Halohasta litchfieldiae: one gene and its partner. The main gene of each other region encodes a partner of the protein of the gene in region 2 in a complex. Links are inferred from orthologs where the notes say so. Each region holds a gene or a part of one and is shown on either strand. Other genes may lie near its edges.

Region 1 (3,086 bases), 890 kb from region 2 along the record:
CGACTTTCATTGCAGAATGAATAAGCCCGACGGTCGACCGGCACCGAAACCACGGAAGCTATAATGGGGTGGCGACTGAGTCACCGGTAGTGCCGCGTTTCAGCTACCCCTGCCCGGACTGCCGGACGACAAACAGCCTCCACGAGCTCGACTGCCGGTTCGAGGGGATGGCCTGGCCCACCATCGAGAAAGCCTACACCGACTGTCTGGCGGTGTTGTCGGCCACTGGTCCCGACGACACGCTCACTGAGTCGACGCTTCGTGAGTCGATCCACGGCGAGTGGGGCGAACTCCACAAAGCTGCCCTTGAGACGCTTAAAGCGATTAGCCGGGTCGAACAGGATGACGACGGAACCCTGCGACTGCTGACTGCGGCAGAGTACAAGGAACTCGTCTCGGAGCCGACCATCGAACCGATGCGGACTATCTACGAGTACGGCTCGATTCCGGGCTGTCACGACCACGCGGTGTTTGCGATGATCGCGTGGTACGAGATGGTCGACCTCTCGTGGGCCGAAACCAAGGCCAACGTCTGTGAGTGGCTCCGGGAGTCGGGGACGTGGGACCGCGGCGGCTTCGAGGAGTCCTCGCCCGAGACGCTCGTCGAGAGCAAGCGCCACGTCTACGATGCGGGCTACGGCTGGAAACAGGCCGGCAATGAGGCCAAAGCCGTGATCGACCGCCACCGGTAGTCGGTGGCTACTAGCGGTCGCTCACAGGAGGAGACTAAGAACGGCCAACACGATGAAGATGAGCACGAAGATTCTGGCGATCTCCATCGAAACCCCGGCTACGTTACGGAAGCCGACGACTCCGGCGACGATGGCGAGGACGAAAAACACCAGCGCATATCGGAGAAACCCACTCTGGATCGGTGTCGCCCCGAAGCTGTCGACTGCGAAACCGACTGCGTTGAGCATTCAGAACTCCTTGAGCCGAATCTCGTCGTCGGTGATTGCTGCGACCGCCTCCGAGTTGAGGGCGTAGGTATCGCTGTGTTCATCGGGTTCGGCCCAGCCGAGCATCGACAGGAACTCCTCGGTGAGTCCGGGGTCGGGGTCGACATGGGCTGCGTTATCCCTGACGGCGACAACGCGGCCTACACGTTCGCCGCTGGCGTTTGTGACCGGTTTCGATTCGTCAGCGTCGGTTAGTGTCGTTGCCACACCCTATCGCTACCACTGCCACACTTAAAGGCGTGATTTCGGAGCTACTGATCGGTTATAAAAGTCGACTATCTCCAGAATCGGTACGGATAGGTGTCACTTGGTTCCTAAAACGAGGCTGAAAACTGCGTGCCTAGTCGCTCTGGATGCGCGGCGCGAGCATGTAGGTGACGTGGCCCAGTCCTTCGGCGAACTCGTAGTGGAGTTTGACAGGGAACTCCTCGCCGAGGTCCACGGTCACTTCGGTGGCTTTCGGAATCGCCTTATTCATATCCTTCAGGTAGTCCAGCGAGAACAGCGAGTTGGCCGCCCCCGCGCGGAGATCGATCAGATCCTCGTTTGTGAGTTTGAGGTCGACGTCGTCGGTATCGCCCTCGGCCTCGATATAGAAGGCCTCCTCGCTTTCGTCGACGCGCAGCGAGATGTGGTCGCTCACCATGTCGGCGGCCGTGATCCCGCGGTTGAGCTGGCTGCCTTCGAGAACGACCTGTGCGGGGAGGTCGAGATCCGGAATGTCGGGCTCTTGGCGGATCGAGTCGGGGTCGATCAGCGCCAGCGTGTAGGAGAGGCCGTCGATCTGGATGTGGAGCTTGCGGGTCTCCTCGTTGAGTTCGAGCCGGATGAGGTCGCCGCTGTTTGCCATCCCGGCGATGTCTTCGAGTCGACCGAGATTGACGCCGATGACGCCGCCGTCGGCCTCGTAGGATTCGAACGCCGCCGCGTCCAGCGAGAGGTCGACCATACCGACGTTGGCGGGGTCGACCGCACGAATAGAGAACTCTTCCTCGTTGAGGCGGATCTTACACTCGTCTACCAGCACGCTCACTGAATCGAGCGCGTCTGTGAGCGTATCGGCACTCACGATGGCCTTGAACATATAACTCGTTCTACGGAATCCCCCGATAAAAAGGCATCCGGTTCGGTAGTTTCAATCGAACAGGACGGTCCATTCTGCAGTGGTCTCCCTCGGTCTCTATACGAGTGGTTCGACGAGGTCGACGCCCGCATCGAGCAGCGTTTCGAGTCGCTCGGGACTTCCGGCCTCGCCGTAAACCCGCAGTTTGGGTTCGGTCCCACTGGGTCGAATGAGGAGCCACGAGCCGTCCTCAAGCAGGAGTTTGAACCCATCGAGAGTCACCGTGTTGGCGACCGCCGAGCCAGCGACTGACTCGGGGATGTGATCCGAGAGGTCCGACAGCACGCGTTCCTTCTGGTCATCGGGACAGGCCACGCTGCGTTTGCTGGCGTGGATCTCGCCGTGTTCGTCGAGGAGTTTGTCGACGCGCTCGTCGAGTGGTTTGGCCGCGGTCACCGCGCCAGCCAGCAACGCCATCAGCACACCGTCTTTCTCGCGGATGTGACCACGGATAGAGAAGCCGCCGGACTCTTCGCCGCCGATGAGGGCGTCGGTTTCGCCCATCGCTTTGCCGATCCATTTGAAGCCGACCGGCACCTCGACGACCTCTTCGCCGTTTGCCTCGGCGATCCGGTCGATGAGGAAGGTGGTCGAGACCGACCGCACGGCGGGACCGGAGTCGGATTCGAGCAGGTAGTCGTAGACGGCTGCAAAGAAGAGGTTCTCGTCGAGATAGCCACGTTCGGGGGTGCAGATGGCGATCCGGTCGGAGTCGCCATCGTTGGCGATCCCGATATCCGCGTCGTGTTCGTCGACTGCGTCGGCGAGTTCTTGGAGGTTGCTCGGACTCGGTTCGGGCGAGCCGCCGCCGAACGTCGGGTCCCGCTCACAGCGGTTTCTGATAACCTCCGCACCGGCCGATTCGAGCAACGCGTCGGTGACACCCTGACCGCTGCCGTAGATCGCGTCGTAGACGATGGTGAGATCCGACAGATCCTCGCCGACGAGGTCGGTCGCGTGGTCGGCGTGGCTCGGAATCGGATCGATCTCGTTGATTTCGCCCC
Region 2 (3,188 bases):
GAGTGTCAGTACTGCAACCCAAGACGACCGACGCGGGCCACACGTGCCGGTAACGGTGCGCCAGAGCTCCGCCGACCAGTTCCGGCAGACGGCCGTCGAAACCGGGCTTGCAGGAGAGGGCGGCTCTCGGTGCACATACAACCAGAACCCCGAGTCGACCGAGCCATGTCTCCTGTTGGTCGTCGACGATGAGGTCGTCAACGCCTTCGGGATGGACCCCAGCCTCGCACAGAGCATCGCAAACGGCGAGTGGGCGAAGGATTCGAGCTTCATCCTGACGACGACCTCCTTCGAGGAGGCCCAGCGCGTGGCGATCAACCTGCGTGCCGGTGCGCTCCCGGCCAACCTCGATATCGACGGCGGGACGACCTCGTTCATCTCGCCGACACAGGGTGAGAACTTCCGGGCCAACTCGCTTATTGTCGGGATCCTCTCGGTGTTGGCGGTCGCAGGAGTCGTCTTCCTGCGCTACCGCGAGCCGAAAGTCGCCCTGCCGATGATCGTCACTGCCTTCTCGGAGGTGGTGATCCTGCTCGGCTTTGCGGCCTATCTGGGCTATCCACTGGATCTAGCAGTGATCGCTGGTTTCATTGCGGTGATCGGTACGGGTGTCGACGACCTGATCATCATCGCCGACGAGGTGATGGCGGAGGGCGATGTCTCCAGTCAGAAGGTCTTCGATTCGCGGTTCAAACGCGCCTTCTGGGTGATCGGTGTCGCCGCCGCAACGACGATCCTTGCGATGTCACCGCTGGCAGTGCTGTCGCTCGGTGATCTCCGTGGGTTTGCGATCTTCACGATCCTCGGCGTGCTCGTCGGGGTGCTGATCACCCGCCCGGCCTACGGTGACATCCTGCGGTATCTGATGACCGACCGCTAAGCGGGCTGTTCACTCGGCTATTTTTGTTGTCAGTTGTCGACGCTGTCTGACGGTCGTCTGACCGAACCGATGAGTTTTGTATCTGGTAATAAAAGGGGAGACAGATGGCATCCGACTCACGGGCAGACGACGCTGCCACGAGCAGCGTTCGACGGGCGGTCGGACAACTGGCGGCAGCACTCTCGAAGGCCGTCTTCGGGGTGTGTGCTGTCGCTGTCGGCGCGCTGGCACTGCTGTTGGCGGCCGGAAACAACACGGGCGAGTCCGCCTCCCTCTTGGTCGTCCTCGGGATTGCGGCGATGCTGGTCGGGTTCGTTACGATCCGTCGACTCCCCAAACCCGACGAGCCGACCGAAACCGACGCCGCTGACACAGCGCGTCAAAAGGTCGACTAAGAGAACCGGCCCAAATTCAGAAATCGCCGAGTGCGGCCTGTTCAGCCGCGGCGAGCACGTCTTCACACGTCGACCACGACCGCCGAGCGCAGGCCGGAAGCTCTCCATGGTGGTCGACATAGCCCGCCAAAAAGTCTCGCGTGGTCGAATCGCTGGGATAGCCACTGCCGACCGGCTGGGCGTACTCGGCCCCAATCGTGGCGATGCGGCTATCACGGTCGACTTTTGCGATCACACTTGCGGCTGCGGCCAACTGGTAGCTGTCGTCGGCTCCATGCTCGGCAGTCAGTTCGATCTCGATCCCCTCTCCAGCAACGCCCTCCGTGACCCGGCGGGCAAAGCGTGATTCCGAGACGTCGCCGGCGTCGACGATGGCGTTGTCGTCACTTTGTGCGATTGCCGCAATCGCCCGAACCTGCGCAGCAACGGTGAGACTGTTCATATCGCTCTCCGGATCGTCGATCTCCGCAACCGTGATGACGCCAATTCCGATGTCGACGTCCTCAGTGGCTCGAAGCCGCTCGGCCAGCGACTCCCGTTTTGTGGCGGTGAGGCGTTTGGAATCCGCGAGTCCGTCGGGGAGATCGCTCGGTGCCGCACGGACTGCGGCCGCGACCATCGGTCCCAACACGGGGCCTTTGCCCGCCTCGTCGACGCCGATCCGGAACTCGGTCATTGCTTATAAAAAGAAATCCTCGTCCTCGAACGGTTCGTCGATGCCTTCGACAGCCGTCACATCAAGAGCCGTGACGACTGCTGGAATACCCAGCAGTCCCGCAAGGCTTGGCTCGGTGCGGTCGTTGTCGCCCGAGATGAGTTCCTTGATATACAGGCCACCCTCGCCGTGGATCTCGACTGTGGCGTGAGTAAGGTCCTCAAATTCAGCACTGGCTGAATAGACCTCTCGAACACGAGTCAGGCCTGCGCGGCGGTGGTCGACGCGCTCGGGCGTGTACTGCTCGATAGTCGACCCATCGAGTTCCTCGATGGCCGCCTGCAGGTCGCTCTCGGTCACATCCTCCTCAAACTCTACGGCTGCGCGATAGGTTTTCGAGGCGTCGAGTCCCTTGACGCGTTCGACCATCTCGTAGCTCGCCAGCCGCAAGCCTTCGACTTCGACTTTTCCCTCGGCGAAGGCATTGATATCGCCCTCCAGTCGTTCGGTGTCGACAGTCCGGCGGTATGGCTCTTCAACTTCGATCACGAACGGTCGACCAGTGCCCAGCATGCGGGCGTCGACGTCCTCTCGACCCGCCCCGTGGAAGGTGGCCTCGGTGCCGTCCATCACGTCCATCACGATGGGCGCAGATAGCTGTTCAACGCTCTCGGGGTAGAGATACCCCTCGCCGTCGCAGTGGTCACAGGTGCGCTTGCCCTGTCTGCCGCTCCCGTGACACTCCCGGCAGGGCCACTCGGTCTGAGGAATATCCCGCTCCAGTTTGCGGTAGCGGCCGTATATAAAGGCGGAATTGATTTTGGTTTCGACACGGTCGTTTTCGATGTCGAGGGTGATCTGGACGTCCGGTCGACCGAACTCGACCTCGGTATCAGTAAGCTGGCCGATTCGCTTGCCGACCTCGCGGTTAAAATTGGATTTGAATAGTTCGCCGCGGTCGGCGTCGAGTCCGGCGTCCATCCGGAGCAGTTCGTCGTTTTCTTCGATCAGCGGCGGGGTTTTCGTGCCGACTTGGTAGGTCGAAAACTCGGGGTCACCAACTGCGTCGACCGCGCGCTCGGCCCATTCGTCGAACCGGCCGCACTCGCCCTCACACACCCAACAATCGACGGGGTCGACTGATTCGTAGGGTTCGTCGTCATCGAGCGCAAGCGAGATTCGGAGGCTTCGGCCGCGGTCGACGTTCGAGAGGCCGAAACTCCGGTCGGCGAACACCCGGCCGACACAGCTATCACAG

Evidence for each region.
Region 1: the proteins of rnhB (region 2) and HALTADL_RS08340 are in contact, whole or in part, in a crystal structure (PDB 3P83), measured with the Archaeoglobus fulgidus proteins. The link is inferred for Halohasta litchfieldiae from one-to-one orthologs. Residues at the interface, in WP_010878125.1 of Archaeoglobus fulgidus: Ala74, Ile178, Ala179, Ile183, Arg190, Ser195, Asn196, Leu197, Arg198, Gln199, Lys200, Thr201, Leu202, Asp203, Phe205; in WP_010877842.1 of Archaeoglobus fulgidus: Val39, Ala42, Asn43, Val44, Ala45, Met46, Leu125, Asp168, Ser194, Asn218, Tyr219, Pro220, Ile237, Leu238, Ala239, Pro240, Arg241, Ile242, Glu243, Ser244.

Annotation. Positions count from the first base shown.
Region 1 is NZ_CP024845.1:1,651,827-1,654,912, reverse strand. The notes cover bases 172-2,934. They hold HALTADL_RS08340 (DNA polymerase sliding clamp), read right to left. Parts: upstream 2,044-2,934; coding sequence 1,300-2,043; downstream 172-1,299. Other genes in these bases: HALTADL_RS08335 (phosphoglucomutase/phosphomannomutase family protein), read right to left, coding at 2,140-2,934; HALTADL_RS08345 (hypothetical protein), read right to left, coding at 921-1,166; HALTADL_RS08350 (DUF1328 domain-containing protein), read right to left, coding at 714-920; HALTADL_RS08355 (DUF7474 family protein), read left to right, coding at 172-692. Also shown: more of HALTADL_RS08355, read left to right, coding at 90-171; more of HALTADL_RS08335, read right to left, coding at 2,935-3,086.
Region 2 is NZ_CP024845.1:765,113-768,300, reverse strand. Bases 122-2,986 are described here. They hold rnhB (ribonuclease HII), read right to left. Parts: upstream 1,952-2,986; coding sequence 1,292-1,951; downstream 122-1,291. Other genes in these bases: HALTADL_RS03830 (tRNA pseudouridine(54/55) synthase Pus10), read right to left, coding at 1,955-2,986; HALTADL_RS03840 (hypothetical protein), read left to right, coding at 985-1,275; HALTADL_RS03845 (preprotein translocase subunit SecD), read left to right, coding at 122-880. Outside these bases: more of HALTADL_RS03845, read left to right, coding at 1-121; more of HALTADL_RS03830, read right to left, coding at 2,987-3,188. UniProt on the Methanocaldococcus jannaschii protein: Endonuclease that specifically degrades the RNA of RNA-DNA hybrids.